4 regions of the Rhodoferax sp. GW822-FHT02A01 genome follow, and region 3 is predicted to be linked to each of the others. Evidence: predicted binding sites of a transcription regulator. Region 3 holds the regulator's gene; each other region holds the start of a gene.
What was found. Region 3 encodes FNR, which switches genes on or off when oxygen is low (the NO sensors DNR and NnrR bind a similar motif). Its sites were predicted from a motif close to TTGATNNNNATCAA; they were not measured.
Positions count from the first base shown of each region.

Region 1: a site for FNR is predicted at 2,079-2,092, ahead of AAGF34_RS03965 (hemerythrin domain-containing protein). Genes of this name have one in related genera too.
Region 2: a site for FNR is predicted at 2,315-2,328, ahead of AAGF34_RS07225 (DUF2189 domain-containing protein). Genes of this name have one in related genera too.
Region 4: a site for FNR is predicted at 2,036-2,049, ahead of AAGF34_RS17930 (cation-translocating P-type ATPase). Genes of this name have one in related genera too.

Region 1 is NZ_CP152376.1:827,931-831,903, forward strand. Features, by position in the region: gene AAGF34_RS03955 (PAS domain S-box protein) at 1-885, shown strand, start outside; gene AAGF34_RS03960 (LysE family translocator) at 910-1,536, shown strand; gene AAGF34_RS03965 (hemerythrin domain-containing protein) at 1,538-2,017, opposite strand; gene AAGF34_RS03970 (class III extradiol ring-cleavage dioxygenase) at 2,130-2,930, opposite strand; gene AAGF34_RS03975 (DMT family transporter) at 3,301-3,973, shown strand, end outside.
Region 2 is NZ_CP152376.1:1,531,362-1,535,334, reverse strand. Features, by position in the region: gene AAGF34_RS07240 (GGDEF domain-containing protein) at 1-578, shown strand, start outside; gene AAGF34_RS07235 (NnrU family protein) at 615-1,193, shown strand; gene AAGF34_RS07230 (DUF2788 domain-containing protein) at 1,211-1,420, opposite strand; gene AAGF34_RS07225 (DUF2189 domain-containing protein) at 1,420-2,271, opposite strand; gene AAGF34_RS07220 (Spy/CpxP family protein refolding chaperone) at 2,428-2,943, opposite strand; gene AAGF34_RS07215 (recombination-associated protein RdgC) at 3,136-3,973, shown strand, end outside.
Region 3 is NZ_CP152376.1:4,017,896-4,021,868, reverse strand. Features, by position in the region: gene hemN (oxygen-independent coproporphyrinogen III oxidase) at 1-1,278, opposite strand, end outside; gene fnr (fumarate/nitrate reduction transcriptional regulator Fnr) at 1,487-2,206, shown strand; gene AAGF34_RS19135 (FixH family protein) at 2,214-2,489, opposite strand; gene ccoP (cytochrome-c oxidase, cbb3-type subunit III) at 2,589-3,503, opposite strand; gene AAGF34_RS19125 (cbb3-type cytochrome c oxidase subunit 3) at 3,525-3,668, opposite strand; gene ccoO (cytochrome-c oxidase, cbb3-type subunit II) at 3,686-3,973, opposite strand, start outside.
Region 4 is NZ_CP152376.1:3,804,342-3,808,314, forward strand. Features, by position in the region: gene AAGF34_RS17930 (cation-translocating P-type ATPase) at 1-1,968, opposite strand, end outside; gene AAGF34_RS17935 (glycosyltransferase family 1 protein) at 2,191-3,417, shown strand; gene asd (archaetidylserine decarboxylase) at 3,361-3,973, opposite strand, start outside.

The DNA of each region.
Region 1 (3,973 bases), 2.3 Mb from region 3:
CTGCACATTCCGGTCAGCGTGAACATCGGCGCGCGGCAATTGCAGCAGCTCAACTTCGTCAACCGTTTGCGCGAGAGCCTGTCTGCCTATCCCGACCTGCCCGCCGGATCCCTGGAGCTGGAGGTTCTGGAAACCAGTGCACTGGAAGACCTGAACCATGTATCGCGCCTCATCGAAGAATGCAGCCAGATGGGTGTGCACTTTGCGCTGGACGATTTCGGCACGGGCTACTCTTCACTTACCTATCTCAAGCTGCTGCCGGTCACGCAGCTGAAGATCGACCAGAGCTTTGTCCGGGACATGATGGTGGAGCCCGATGACCTGGCCATCCTGGAAGGCACCATCGGCCTGGCCAATGCGTTTCGGCGCCAGGTCATCGCCGAGGGCGTCGAGTCCGTGGAAACCGGCCGCATGCTGCTGCAGATGGGCTGTGAACTGGCCCAGGGTTATTGCATTGCCAAGCCCATGCCCGCGCAGGATCTGTCCGGCTGGATTGCAAGCTGGCGTCCCGACCCGACTTGGCTGAACCAGGCAGAGATCAGCCGCTCCAACCGGCCGCTGCTGTTTGCAGGCGTGGAGCACAGGGCCTGGGTCATAGCGCTGGAGCACTTCCTGATGGGCGAGCATGATGTCCCTCCGCCTATGGACATGGACCAGTGCCGCCTGGGGATATGGCTGAAAAGAGGCGGCCTGGACAGGCACCCGGATCTGGCCGCTGTGCAGAATGCACACCGCCTCCACCACGACGTGCATACGCTGGCTGCGCAGATTCTGCGCCAGCATGCCTTGGGTGAGCGCCATGCCGTATCCGAAGCGCTGCAGCAGTTGCATCAGATTCGCGACAGCTTTCTGGCGGAACTGCAAGTCCTGCTCAGGCAAGGCTGAGCGCAAACCCGCTACCATCGCCCCATGCTCAGTCTGCAAACCGCCATTGCCTTCTTCGGGGTCTCCCTTCTTCTGGGGGTCACGCCCGGTCCTGACAACATCTTTGTGCTGGTGCAGTCCGCCACCCAGGGCAAGCGCGCCGGGATGCTGGTGGTGTTGGGGCTGTGCACCGGTCTGGTAGTGCACACCTCGGCCGTTGCGCTGGGTCTGGCCGCTGTCTTTGCAGCTTCCGAGACGGCCTTTGTGGTCCTGAAGATGGTGGGCGCCGGCTATCTGGCCTATCTGGCCTGGGGCGCGTTCAGGGCCCCCGTGACAGAAGGCAGCGATGCCTCAGCACCCTTGTTGCGCCCTCTGCAGCTCTACCGCCGCGGCATCGTGATGAATCTGACCAACCCCAAGGTGGTCTTCTTCTTTCTCGCTTTTTTGCCGCAATTCGTGGACGCGCGACGCGGCTCGGTGGTGCTACAACTGGCAGAGCTGGGCGCCATCTTCATCCTGGCAACGCTGGTGACCTTTGGCGCCATCAGCTACTTTGCTGCCAGCCTGGGGCAGCGACTACGCGGCTCGGCGCGCGCCCAGCAGTGGATGAATCGCGCCGCAGGCGCGGTGTTTGCCGCGCTGGCCTTGCGGCTGGCCGTAGCCCAGCGCTAGGCTATCGCCGTCGGGCGATGGTTGCGGCCCACATGGCCTTGGACTCGGGGTAGATCAACGACTCTTCCAACGCAATATGGCCGTTGAGCAGCTCGAGAAAGGTGCTCACGTTGTGCTGAAACTCTTCCGCATGCACCCAGTCATTGCCCTCGGCAATGGCGCGCAACTGGGGCGCCAGCTCAATCCAGTTCTCTTCAATGAAGCCATGGTCCTGCTGCAGGCTTTTCACTGCCGCAGACAGCTTGGCACTGCCGCTGGCCAGAATCTGCGGAAACACATGCGCCTCTTCCTCGGCATGGTGCTCCCGCGAGGTGTTGGAAAAGAAGCTCTCGATATCGCCCGCCAGCTTGCGGTCCATTTCATTTACACCACCGGTCTCCAGGCGCCGGGCCAAACGCGTCAAGTCCTGCAGCGTCCTCTGGATTTGCAGATGGCAGGCGTCCAGTGCCTCGAAAGGTTGAAGGGGTGCAACGGCAGTCATGGGAATCTCCGGAAAATTTGTGCATGTGCAACAAATTGTGCAGGTCACAGTTTTCCGGAGTTTGAGCAACGTCAATGCTCCTCCAACTTTCAACGATCCCGGATGCTTCCCCTCAGCCGAACTGGTAGGACGCCATGACCACTTCCAGCACGTGGTCCACAAAGATGCGCTCTCCACGGTCCGCGCCCGCCGCGCCGGCAACCACCATGAGAGGAATCAGATGGTCCTCGCGCGGATGGGCCAGGCGCGCCTTGGGGGCTTTCTGCCACTCCACTAGCATGCGGTTGCGTTCGGACTCCTGGGGCTGCGTCACCGCATCATTGAGATAGTGTTCAAAGGCGGTGGCAATGGGCGAGGATGCCGGGTTACCAAAGCCACGCATGTTGTGATAGGTCAGGCCGCTGCCCAGGATCAGGATGCCCTCATCGCGCAAGGGGGCGAGCATCTGGCCCACGCGGATGTGCTCGGCTGCGTCATAGCCCGACTTCATGGACAGCAGAACGATGGGTACGTCCGCCTTTGGGTACATCAGCCCCAAGGGAACAAAGGTGCCATGGTCGAACCCGCGGGTCGGGTCCTGCGCACAGGTGATGCCGCCGGCAGCCAGCAACTCGGTCACGCGCGCAGCCAGCACGGGCGAGCCGGGCGCGGGATACTTCAGGTGATAGGTATGGGGGGGAAAGCCGTAGTAGTCGTAGTCCATGGGCGGATGCTCCGAGATGGACACGCTGAACTGCGGCGCTTCCCAGTGCCCGGTGATCACCAGCACGGCCCGCGGCCTGGCTGGCAGTCGTTCGGGAAGGTCGCGGAACTCCTGCGCGGTCTTGGCAAACATTTCGCGCATGCCAGCCACGAAAGGCCAGGGGCCGCCACCGTGGGACACGAACATCGTGGGAAATCGGGAACTTGTCATCGTCTGGCCTTTCACGTCATGCGGACAATTATGCGTGTCCCGCGCACGACAGCCCAATCATTCGGCCAAACGGTATGCTTGCAACGCTCCCTGCGGGGGATGGCAGTGCCGTTCTCAGGGCCTGAGGGTCAACATGACGCCGGACAGAAGAACAGCGGCCAACGTAACTCCAACAGACACCAGAAAGTCTTTGATAGCTTGTGACATATCTTGATACCTCCTATAAGAAGCCGCGATTGCGATATGTTTCACGGCCTCAGCTTGTCTTGAGCAAAATGTGTGCCGCCAAATCCGCACTACTTAGTTTCTTTTTCCAACAAAGTGTCGCAAATTGAGACGGGAAAGCACCGTCTTGGGGAGACTTGAAACCATGGGCCCCAAATTCGCCCGCCTGCTGCCTTTTGTCTTCGTGGTGCTGTGGTCCACCGGCTTCATTGGCGCGCGGCTGGGACTGCCCCACATTCAGCCGCTGACCTTTCTATCCATTCGCTACGTTGCGGTGCTGCTGTGCATCGTGCCCATCGCCATTGCCAGTCGCGCGCCGTGGCCGCAGAACATGCGGCAGTGGGTACACATCGGCATATCCGGTCTGCTGATGCACGGGCTGTATCTGGGTGGTGTGTTTGTGGCCATCGGCTTGGGACTGCCCGCTGGCCTGGCCAGCCTGGTCGTGGGTGTTCAGCCCTTGCTGACCGCCATTGGCGCGGGCTATCTGCTGGGCGCTACCGTGCTGCCGCGTCAGTGGGTTGGGCTGCTGCTGGGCTTGGTGGGAGTGGCACTGGTGTTGTGGAACAAGCTCGGCCAGGAGTTCGGCCTGCAGGCGCTGCTGCCCGCCGTGGTCGCATTGCTGGCCATCACCGCGGGCACGCTGTACCAGAAGAAGTTCTGCCCCGCATTCGATTGGCGCACTGGTGCGGTCGCCCAGTTCCTGCCCACCACCGTCGTCACCGGCCTGGCGGCAATCGCTACCGAGCACGGCGCCATCGACTGGAGTGGTGAGTTGTTCTTTGCCCTGGGCTGGTTGGTGCTGGTGCTGTCCCTGG
Region 2 (3,973 bases), 2.5 Mb from region 3:
GTGATGAGTTGCAAACCATGCGGGAACAGGCCAACAAGACACAGGCCGAAATTGCCAAATTGCACCAGGAGCTCGATCGCGTCAGTACCCAGGCGCGCCATGACCCATTGACTGGTGCCCTGAATCGACGCGGTTTGGAAGAAGCGTTAGAGAAGGAAATATCCACGCTGCGCCGCAAGGAAACGCCGCTGAGCATTGCCATGCTGGACATTGACAACTTCAAGGCAATCAATGACGCAAAGGGCCATGAGACCGGTGACTCGGCGCTGGCGCACTTGGCCCAGGTGGCACGTGAGTGCATGCGCCCGCAGGACACGCTGGCGCGTTTTGGTGGTGAGGAGTTTGTCATTCTTCTGCCTGATACGCCCCTGGACAAGGGAGTGGAGGCGATGACCCGTTTGCAACGCGAGCTGACCAAGCGTTTTTTCCTGGCCGGTACCGAAAAGATGTTGATTACCTTCAGTGCCGGCGTGGCGCAATTGGCCAGTGATGAACCGGGCATGGAAGGCATACGCCGTGCGGACCAGGCCATGTACCTTGCCAAGCGCGCGGGCAAGAACCGTGTGGTCGGTGCCTGATCAGGCTACGACATTCTTCATATCGAGAGCAACACCATGGCTTATCTGATTCTGGGACTGGTCCTGTTTCTGGGTGTGCATTCCGTGCGGATCTATGCCGACGGATGGCGCACGCAGACCATTGCCCGCGTGGGAGAGAACGCCTACAAGGGTGCTTATTCCGTGATGTCCCTCCTGGGTTTCGGTCTGATTGTCTGGGGCTTTGGCATTGCGCGTGATACGCCCACACAGATCTGGTTGCCACCCCAGCCGATGCGCCATATTGCAGCGCTGTTCAATGTGATTGCCTTTGTTCTTCTGACAGCAGCCTATGTGCCTGGCAATGCCATCAAGGCGCGAGTGCACCACCCCATGGTGTTGGGCGTCAAGACCTGGGCTCTGGCGCACCTGATTTCCAATGGCACCCTGGCTCACATGGTGCTGTTTGGTGCCTTCCTGGCCTGGGGCGTGCTGGACTTCATTAGTTCACGCCGTCGCGATCGTGCACAGAACACGCAGTACCCTGTTGGCACGGTTAATGCCACGCTGGTGACGGTTGTTGTGGGAGTGATTGCAGCCGGATTGTTTGCCGTGTGGCTGCACGGCCTGCTCATAGGCGTCAAGCCGTTCGGCTAGGGCTTGTTGTCGGGACTTCAGCGGGTCAGGTACCACTGGATCAGGTACTTGGCTACAAAGCCCACCATGCCAAACGCCAGCCCGAGAAAAATCACAAAGGTGCCAAAGCGGCCAGCCTTGGACTCCCAGGCCAGATGGCCGATGATGAACAGCATATAGAGCATGAACCCGCCCACCCCGAAGGTGAGGCCAAAGGTTGCGATCTGCTCTTCAGAAAAACCAAACATTAAAGATTACCAAACTGACTATCGGGTGCGGACAGAGCCTCTCGGGCCTCGATATGGGATACGTCGACCAAGTCGCGATAAGCATGCCAACTGGCGTGCCCCAGCATGGGGATGACAGGTATCAGACCCAACAGCAGTGAGCCCAGACCCAGCATTGTAAAAACCATGATGATGGCGGCCCAGAGCGCCATGGGTGCCGGGTTTTCCAGCACGGTTTGCCAGCTGGTCAATATGGCCTGCATCAGCGTCACGCGGCGATCCAGCAGCAGCGGCATGGCTACCACGCTGGAGGCGAACAGGGGAGCGGCCATCACGCCGCCCACGGCCAGCCAGATCTCGAACAGCCAGTTGTCGGACGCCAGCACCACGTGGTGCACAAAGTCTAGCGGGCTGTTGATGGGAACAGGCGCCAGCAGGGTGATAAGGGCGGCAGACGTGAGCACCCAACCGGTGGCTGCCGCACCAAGAAGAAGACCGAACTGCACCATGCACCAGTAGTCACTGTCCCATTTGTTGAAGTGACTGTGCTGCCAGTTCAACCAGGTTTTCAATACGACGGACAGATTGGCTTTTTCCCGACGCTCTATGGCCCGGCTCAGGGCATACAAGCCGGTTGCCAGCACGGGAGCGATGACCATGAAGCCCGACAAGGCGCCAGCCAGCAGCCAAAAACGATGGCGGGCAATCGCAATGATGATGATGCCGGCAATCGTGAGCGCCAGTCCATGGAACACGCTGACCCAGCCTGAGCGGACCACGTCGCGCAAACCTTGCACCAGCCAGATCAGGGGTTGCATCATCCCAATGGTCTTGATCCTGGGTGCGCTGTTGGATGGTGTGGGAGTAGGCATGGCGATAAGGTGAAGAGTGTAGTGCCGACTTCATCTTAGCGGCTTGATGCCAGTCAAGTGGGTAGGGGATGCACCAAGAAAAACGCCTTGATGGTCAGCATTCCATCAAGGCGTTTCCAGAGGACCGAACCGTGCACTGCGCACGGTCGCGCAAGCCTATGGCTTGGGTGGCGTCAAGGCCTTGCCGCTGGTATCCGCAGGGTGCATTTTGTGGAAGCGTTCTCCACGCTTGTCCATCCTGGCGTGCTCTGCGTCAAAGGTCTTTTGCTGTTCCGGTGTCAGAGCCGCATAAAAGGTCTTGGTCGCATCGGCGCGTTTGTCCATTTCAGCTTCCATGGCCGCCATGTGCTCCTTGCGCAGTGCACGCATCTTGTCGATACGTTCGGGGGTGGTGAGCTTGTCCAGTTCGGCACGGTCGGGGCGTGTTCCAGGCAGATTGCTTGGCGGCTTCATGCTCTCGGTGAAGGCGTTCCAGGCGGGTTCCTGGCTGGCAGTGATCTTGAGCTTGGCCTTGAGTTCCGACAGATGCTTGGCATGCATTTGGGCCATCTTGGCCGGGTCCCGGTGCATGCCGTCGGGGCCCATGGGACCGGCATCCATTTGTGCAAAGGCGGCACCGGCAGCAGTTGCCATCACACCTGCGAGGACCAGAGATTGAATCAGTTTTTTCATGGTGTTTCCTTGTATTCAGAGGGGTCGGAGCGAACATCGGCTTCAACCTGGAGTCCAGTGTGCGCCCCCTTTGTATCGCCACGATGGTGCGGCGACAAGGCTATGTAAAGTTGCATGAAAAAGCGGCATGCGCTTGCGTTGACAATAGGCCCTCGCGCAGCAAATCCTGCGCAGTCAACAAGAAGGAAATCTGTGTTCAAGAATGTGATGATGTACCGCATGCTGCCTCCCTGGAGCGTGACGGTTGCGCAGCTGGAAGCGGCACTGGAGCCGGCCCGTTTTGTGGAGTGTGCAGGGTCCCAAGAAAAGTCAGTGGGTTGGGTGGAGCCGCGCGGTGTGGCCCATGGCCCCTTGGTCGAAGTCGTGGGCGGACAGTGGATTCTCAAGCTGATGGTGGAGAGCAAGGTTTTGCCCGCCTCGGTGGTCAAGCGTCGTGCGCAGGAGCAGATTGCCCAGATTGAAGCCACCACCGGACGCAAACCTGGCAAGAAAGAGTCGCGCGAAATCCAGGAAGATGCCCGCATGAGCCTGCTGCCTATGGCCTTTACCAAGCAGGGTTCGGTTACGGTGTGGATCGATCCTCAGGCCGCACTGCTGGTGCTGGATGCAGGCAGCCAATCGCGCGCTGATGAAGTGATGACCTGCCTGGTCAAGGCCATCGATGGTTTTGCGGTGAAGCTGATAGACACCCAGGTTTCACCGGCTGCGGCCATGGCCCAGTGGCTGGCGACCAAGGAAGCCCCACCGGGCTTTACCGTGGACCGCGAATGCGAACTCAAGGCGGCCGATGAATCCAAGGCCGTGGTGCGTTACACCCGCCATGCGCTGGATACGGACGAGGTGAGCGAACACATTGCCCAGGGCAAGATGCCCACCCGTCTGGCGCTGACCTGGAATGACCACGTGTCCTTTGTGCTGACCGAGGCGTTGCAGCTCAAGAAGGTTGCGGTGCTGGATGTGGTGTTTGAAGCTGCCGCTGCACTTTCATCGGACGGCAAGGACGACAACTTCGATGCCGATGTGGCCATCG
Region 3 (3,973 bases):
CTCCAGCACCACCAAACCTTGGTCCACCAGCGTACGCAGGACTTCCAACTCCTTGGCAAAGTAGCTGTTGAACTCGATCAGGTAGGCCAGCTCAATCGATTCATATTGAACCTGCCCCTGGCACATAAGCGCCATGATGACGGCTCGACGCACCAGATCGTCCCGGGTCAAGGCCAACCCGCGGACAATGGGAAAGCGCCCCTGGTCCAGGGCGTCGTAATACTCTTCCAGCGTCTTGGCATTCTGGCTGTAGGTAGCGCCGATTCGCCCAATGCTCGAAACACCCAGGGCGATCAGATCGCAATCGGGCTGCGTGCTGTAGCCCTGGAAGTTGCGATGCAAACGTCCCTGGCGCTTAGCCACGGCCAGCGCGTCGTCCGGCAAGGCGAAATGGTCCATGCCCACATAGACGTAGCCGGCCTCCATCAGTGCGGCCATGGAACGTGACAGCATGGAAATCTTGGAGCCGCCGCTCGGTATCTCGGCAATGTTGATGCGGCGCTGCGGTTTGAAGCGTTCCGGCAGATGGGCGTAGGCGTACAAAGCGATGCGATCCGGACGCAGCTCGATGATCTGGGCAATGGTCCGCTCAATCGACTCAGGGCTTTGCTTGGGCAGGCCGTAGATGAGATCTACATTGATGGATTCAAACCCACGGCTGCGCGCATCTGCCACCAAGGAGAAGACCTGCTCGGCTGGCTGCACACGGTGCACGGCCTTCTGGACCGCCGGGTCAAAATCCTGCACGCCGAAGCTCAGGCGGTTGAAGCCCAGCTCGGCCAGGGTATCCAGCCGCTCGGCATCGATGGTGCGGGGATCTATTTCAATGGAGTATTCCCCACCAGGGACAAAGGTGAAATTGCGCTTGAGCATCGCCATGACGGCACGAAGCTCATCGTCGCTCAGAAAGGTGGGGCTGCCTCCGCCCAGGTGCAACTGGCTTACGGACTGTGCAGTTCCAATCAGCTGGGTATGCAAAGCCACCTCTTTTTCCAGGTAAGTCAGGTATTCGGCAGCCTTTTCGTGGTGCTTGGTGATGATCTTGTTGCATGCGCAGTAGTAGCACAGCGACTCGCAGAATGGGATATGTATGTAAAGCGAAAGCGGCAATGCCAAAGCAGCAGGCCCGCTGCGGCGTTGTGTCAGTGCCTGAGAATAATCTTCTGCATTGAAGGCCTCAACGAAGCGGTCGGCGGTAGGATACGAGGTGTAGCGCGGGCCGGAAACGTCGTATTGGCGCAGCAAGTCTTCGGTGACGGGGGATACGACAGAATTCATAGGTACTCCAGGACATATCCCCGACAATGTGCCTGAAGATGCAAACAGATAGTTTGATGTGAATCAAGGTCTCGAATACATGACATTTCGAAATTTAGGTTCATAATTGATTTGGATCAGGTGAGATAAGGAAGAACACATGAACGCATATCTACCGGATGAAGCCCATCCCGCGATTTCCATCAGGCCGGCGGGCAACGTGGTTGAAATGAGTGCCCACGGCATCAAGGTCGCTTGTTCCAACTGCAATCTGCGTGAACTGTGTATGCCCCTGGGGCTGACCCCTTCCGAATTGGAGCGTATTGACGAAGTGGTGGGCAGTCGCCGCAAAGTCAAGCGCGGCGCCACACTGTTTCGCAATGGCGAGAGATTCACCAGCCTGTATGCGATCCGCACAGGTTTCTTCAAGACCTGCGTTGCCTCCGAAGATGGCCGCGACCAAGTGACGGGTTTTCAGATGGCAGGCGAAATTGTTGGCCTGGACGGCATCGTCCAGGAGCACCACACCTGCGACGCCGTAGCACTGGAAGACGCAGAAGTGTGCGTCATGCCTTTTGAAAAGATTGAAGAGCTGTCGCGCGAGGTTTCAGCGCTGCAGCGCCACGTGCACAAAATTTTGAGCCGGGAAATCGTGCGCGAAAATGGCGTGATGCTTCTGCTCGGAAGCATGCGCGCTGAAGAACGCCTGGCGGCGTTCCTGCTCAACCTGGTGCAGCGTCTGCACGCTCGCGGATTCTCTCAATCGGAGCTGGTCCTGCGCATGACGCGTGAAGAAATTGGCAGCTACCTGGGCCTCAAGCTGGAGACGGTCAGCCGCACCTTCTCCAAGTTCGTCGAAGAAAACATCGTCGAGGTCAAACAACGCCACGTCCGCATTCTGAACACGGACGCGCTGCGTGAAATCGTCAACCCGAAGGTTTGCAGCTAAGTAGCGTTCAGGGGGCGTCCACAGGCTTGGGGACGCCAGTAGCTGCGTGATTCCTTGCAGCCATCGCAGGTGCGGCACTGGACGGTGTACCACCTAGCGTCTTGTTGATTTCCAGTCCCTTCTGGTAGTAGTTTTCATCCGTTACAGGATCTGGTCGGCTGATGGCCAGGTACAGCGTGATAAAACTTGCCACAACAACGATGGCAGGACCTGCCACAACCATCCATACGTGACCGAACTTCCACCATGGTTTGGCTTCTGGTGCATTGGCGAGCTGACTCATATCGGTTCCTTGCATTCAATACTTGAAAGAGAAAACCCCGGCAGGACTTCGAGTCAGGACTCGAAACACTGCCAGGGTAGAAGCTGCTACTGAGTCGACTTACTGCTGAGCAGTGCCCAGGTTGGACAGACCCCAGACATAAGAAGCCACAACATGGATCTGCTCAGGACTGAGCTTATTTTCCTGAGCGGGCATGATGTTGGTCTTGCCGTTGGTGATCATGTTGATGATGGCCTGCTCACCAAAACCGTGCAACCAGATGTTGTCGGTCAGGTTGGCAGAGCCCACCGCTTGCATACCCTTACCGTCTGGGCCGTGGCATGCAGCGCACACACCGAACTTTTCCTTGCCCAGGTTGGCACGCACGGAGTCGTGCGGGCTGCCAGACAGGCTCAGCACATAGTTGGCAACATTCTTGACGTCGTCAGAAGTGCCCACTGCGGCTGCCATCGAAGGCATGTTGCCAACACGGCCCTTGGTGATGGTTTCCACGATTTTCTCGGGTGTGCCACCATGGAGCCAGTCATTGTCAGTCAGGTTGGGGAAGCCCTTGCCGCCACGCGCATCGGAGCCATGGCACTGCGAGCAGTTGTTCATGAACAGACGTTCACCAATGGCATGTGCCTGGGGATCCTTGGCAACGTCCTCCACCTTCATGGCCATGAACTTGGCGTAGATAGGCGCCACTTCGGCATTGCCCTTGGCAACCTCGGCGTCATACTGTCCATGCGACGTCCAGCCGGAGCTGCCAGGAGAGCTGCCCAGACCGGGGTACAGAGAAAGGTACACGGCTGCAAAGATGATGGTGATGACGAACAGGCCCACCCACCAGCGTGGCAGGGGGTTGTTCATTTCACGCAGGTCGCCGTCCCACACGTGTCCGGTGGTGTTGTCGTGGGAGGTCATTGCCTTGGCTTTACCACTGAACCACAGCAGCAACACGCAGGCCGCTATGGAAAAAATAGTAATGCCAGCCACATACACGGACCAAAAATTACTTACAAAGTCACTCATGATGAATCCTATTGGGGTAGATCAGTCTTGCTGAAAGGGCAAATTGGCTGCTTCAGAAAAGTCGTTGGAGCGACGCTTGGACCAAGCCCACCACACAATTCCAATGAACGTGACAAAGCTGACCAGAGTTGCCAAGGCACGCAGGGTGTTGATATCAAAATCCATGTCGGTCTCCAGCGTTTTCAGCGCAGCGCCAGTCCCAGGGACTGCAGATAGGCAATCACGGCTTCCAGCTCGGTCTTGCCCTTGACTTCCTCAACCGACTTGGCAATTTGCTCATCGGTATAAGGCACACCAACCTTGCGCAAACCAGCCATGTGCGCAGGCATCACTTCAGCATCTACCAGGTTCTTGGCCAGCCAGGGGTAGGCAGGCATGTTGGACTCGGGAACCACGTCGCGCGGATTGGTCAGGTGAATGCGATGCCATTCATCGCTGTACTTGGCACCTACGCGAGCCAGGTCAGGACC
Region 4 (3,973 bases), 210 kb from region 3:
CGCAATGATGGGGATATGCACCGCGAATACAAAACGGGTGGCCTTGCGGATGTTGTCATCGATGCGCCGCCCCTGGCGTATGGCGGCCACGATGCGCGCAAAGCTGTCGTCCAGCAGCACCAGGGCTGCGGACTCGCGCGCCACATCGGTGCCGCGCTGGCCCATGGCAATGCCCACGTCGGCGGCCTTGAGGGCGGGGGCATCATTCACACCATCGCCGGTCATGGCAACCACCGCGTCACCCTGGCGCAGCAAGCTGACCAAGCGCAACTTGTGGTGGGGCGCAAGCCGGGCGCAGATGTCCACCTGCTGCAGACGCGCTTTCAGGGCCTCGTCCTGCAGGCTCTCGATCTCCGTGCCGGTGATGACTTCCGGCCGTTGCGACAGCCCAACCAATCTGGCTATGGCCAGTGCCGTGGCAGGATGGTCTCCGGTCATCATGATGACGCGGATGCCGGCTTGCCTGCACTCGCCCAACGCGGCAGCGACTTCGGGGCGCGGTGGATCGGCCAGGCCAATGAGGCCCAGAAACTCGAAGTCGAAATCATGCTGGCTGGTCGGGTGCGCATGGTCCGGTGTGGCACTGTCCCAGCGGCCACAGGCCACGCCCAGCACCCGCAGTCCGCGCTGCGCCATGGCCTCCACCTGCAGGCGTATTGCATCGCGCCGCGCCGGCTCCAGATGGCACAAGTCGGCCACGGCCTCGGGTGCGCCTTTGGTGGCCAGCAGATGCTGTTGCGGGTCTGCGTTGGTGAACACCCGCGTCATGGCCAGGATGTCCTGGGACAGTGGGTATTCCACTTCCGGCACGTGGCCGTCGTGCACATGCTCGGTGCCTTCCAGCCACTGGTGGCCGAACTGTTGTATGGCCTTTTCCATGGGGTCAAACGGGTCGCCCGGTGTGGCCAGCATGGCGAATTCAGTCAGCCGGTGAAACAGTTCGGGCATCTCCTGGGCGCCCTCAGGCGTGAAGTGCTGATCCTCCAGGGTCAGTTCGGCAACGGCCATACGGTTCTGGGTGAGCGTGCCCGTCTTGTCCACGGCCAGCACAGTGATGGCGCCCAGTGCCTCTACCGCACTGACACGTCGCGTCAGCACTTTCTGCTGTGCGATGCGCCAGGCACCCAGGGCGAGAAAGACGGTGAGGATGACCGGTATTTCTTCCGGCACGATGGCCATGGCCAGCGCGATGCCCGTGAGCAGACTCTCCAGCAGGGTGTGGCCGTCCCATAGCCAGTTCAGGCCAATCTGCGTCACTGCCAGACCGAACGCGCCCCAGCCCAGCCGGGTGACCAAGGTGCGCGAGCTTTGCTGCAGCGCAGATACCGGTTCCACCGTGGCCGCCAGGTCGGCACCGATGCGCCCCACCGATGTCTGCTGCGCGAGGGCCGTGACTTCAGCCCAGGCCATGCCGCGCGTAACCACGGTGCTGGCAAACAGATTGGTGCTGTCGTCCGGCAGTTTGGCAATCGGCACGGACTCACCGGTCAGCAGCGATTCATCGACTTCCACCGAGCCTTTCAACAACCTGGCGTCCGCCGCAACCCGATCGCCCTCGCGCAGCACCAGCAGATCACCGCACACCACATCGCGCCCGGCAATGCGTTGTTCCTGTCCACTGCGGATCACCAGGGCACGCGGTGCCGATAGTTCGCGCAGGGACTCCAGCGCCCGTTGGGTCTTGCGTTCCTGTGCCAGAGTGATGCCAATCACCACCAGCACAAAACTCAGCAGGAAGATGGCTTCGGCCTTGTCACCCAGCGCCAGATAGATGGCGCCGCCCGCGAGCAACATCAGGAACATGGGTTCGGTCACCACGTCACGCACAATCGCCCATGTCGACTTGGGCAGATTGCCCGGCAGCAGGTTGGGGCCGTCAGCCTCCAGGCGGCGACGCGCTTCCTCCGGACTGAGTCCGTCCAGGCGGGGTGCGTCCGTCATTGGGTCTGACTGCGGTTGTTGTTGCATATTCCTGCTCCTGCGGACCATCATAGGCAGACGGTTGGGCTCCATATCCTGTTTCGGTCGACCTTCATTGACTTTAGGCAATTCAATGGTCGTTGTGTGGCCGCCAAAGACTTCAAACTGTCAAAAAAGCATCACCAAATTGCAGTGATTGATCTTTAGTCTAGCGGTGTGAAAACCACAGACGACCTCCTCATTGAGTCCTTCGCGGCGCGGCAGTCGAGTATGCGTATTGCCGTCGTGACGGAAACCTTTCCACCAGAAGTCAACGGCGTCGCCATGACGCTGGGGCGCATTGTGGAGGGACTGCTGAACCGTGGCCATGCCATTCAGGTTGTGCGGCCGCGCCAGGCACGCGAAGCCAACGATATGCGCGAAGGCCTGGACCAGGTGCTCTCCAAAGGCATACCGCTGCCCACCTATGGCGAGTTGCGCTTTGGTCTGCCCTCCAAGAGCCGTCTGGCCAAGCTGTGGGGCGAGCGCAGGCCGGACATCGTGCATGTGGTGACCGAGGGCCCGCTGGGCTGGTCCGCCGTGGCCGCAGCACGCAAGCTGCACCTGCCGCTGACCAGCTCGTTTCATACCAATTTCCATAGCTACTCGCAGCACTACGGCATGGGCATCCTGAAGTCGCCCATCGAGAGCTATCTGCGCAAGCTGCACAACCGCACCCAAGCCACCATGGTGCCCACACGTGCCATGCTGCAGGAACTAAAAGGCCGTGGCTACGACAATGTCACCCTGGTGTCGCGCGGCGTGGCCATTGAACTCTTCAAGCCCAGCCGCCGCTCCGAAGCCCTGCGCGCAACCTGGGGCGTGCTGCCGGACGACCCGGTGGTGATTCTGGTGGGGCGCCTTGCCAAGGAAAAGAATGTGGGTCTGGTGGTTTCGGCCTTCCGTGCCATCCAGGCCAAGCAGCCGCGTGCCAAGCTGGTGTTTGTGGGCGATGGCCCCTTGCGCAAGACGCTGGAAGAGATGTGCCCGGACGCACACTTTGCCGGCATCCGCAAGGGCGAGGAGCTGGCGGCGCACTACGCATCGGGTGATCTGTTCCTGTTCCCCAGCCTCACCGAGACGTTTGGCAACGTGGTGCCCGAGGCGCTGGCCAGTGGTTTGGCCGTGGTGTCGTATGCCAACGCCGCCGCGCAGGAACTCATCATCCAGAACCACAACGGCATTCTGGTGCCCAATGGCGATGAGCTGGCCTTTGTGAATGCGTCAGTGGAATTGGCCATGGACCGAGCCCGGCAACAGCAGATGCGCGAGGTCAGCCCGCGCAGCGTGGCCTATCTGGCCTGGGGCGCGGTGTGCGAGAGTTTTGAGGAAGTGCTGCGCGATGTGCTCGCGCGGCATGAGCAGCAATTTGGCATGGTGGATGGCATCCACCTGCCCGGATCAATGGCTCCAGCGAAGGAGCGCCTGACCCATCCGCACGTGAGTCCCTTGCTCTAGTCCTTCGCACAGGGCAAACCCGGCGGGTGCCAGAACGATCACCGTAGACCCATGCTGGAACCAACCCATCTCTTGACCCTTGCCGAAGCTGGCGTTGCAGGCCATCGTCTTGGCGCCCTTGTATCCCATGTGCAGCAGCACATCCAGAAAGTGCAACCGGATGCTGGCCACCAGAATGGCCGCCACCGGCACCAGCGCAACGCGCTGCCCGTTGATGGAACCGGTGCCGTTCAGGCGCGTGCTGATGAAGGCACGCTCGTTCTTGCAGAACAGCTTTTCCACGCGCTTGAGCGCGATCGGATTGACGTTCCAGGTGTCGCCAGAAAAGTAGCGCACCTTGTCCACCGTGCAGTTGTAGGGTGCGTGGAAGCGGTGGTACATGCTGCTGGTCAGGCGCAAGGTAACAAAGGTGCCGTTGCGCCAGGCGCTCAGGTCTTCTTCGGTGCCCAGCAGGTCTTCCAGCGTGTAGGGGAAGCCCTTGGCCTGGAACACCTGCGTGCCGGCTATGGGGCCGCAGGCACCGATGATGCCGTCCACCGGGCTGCTCATCACGTTG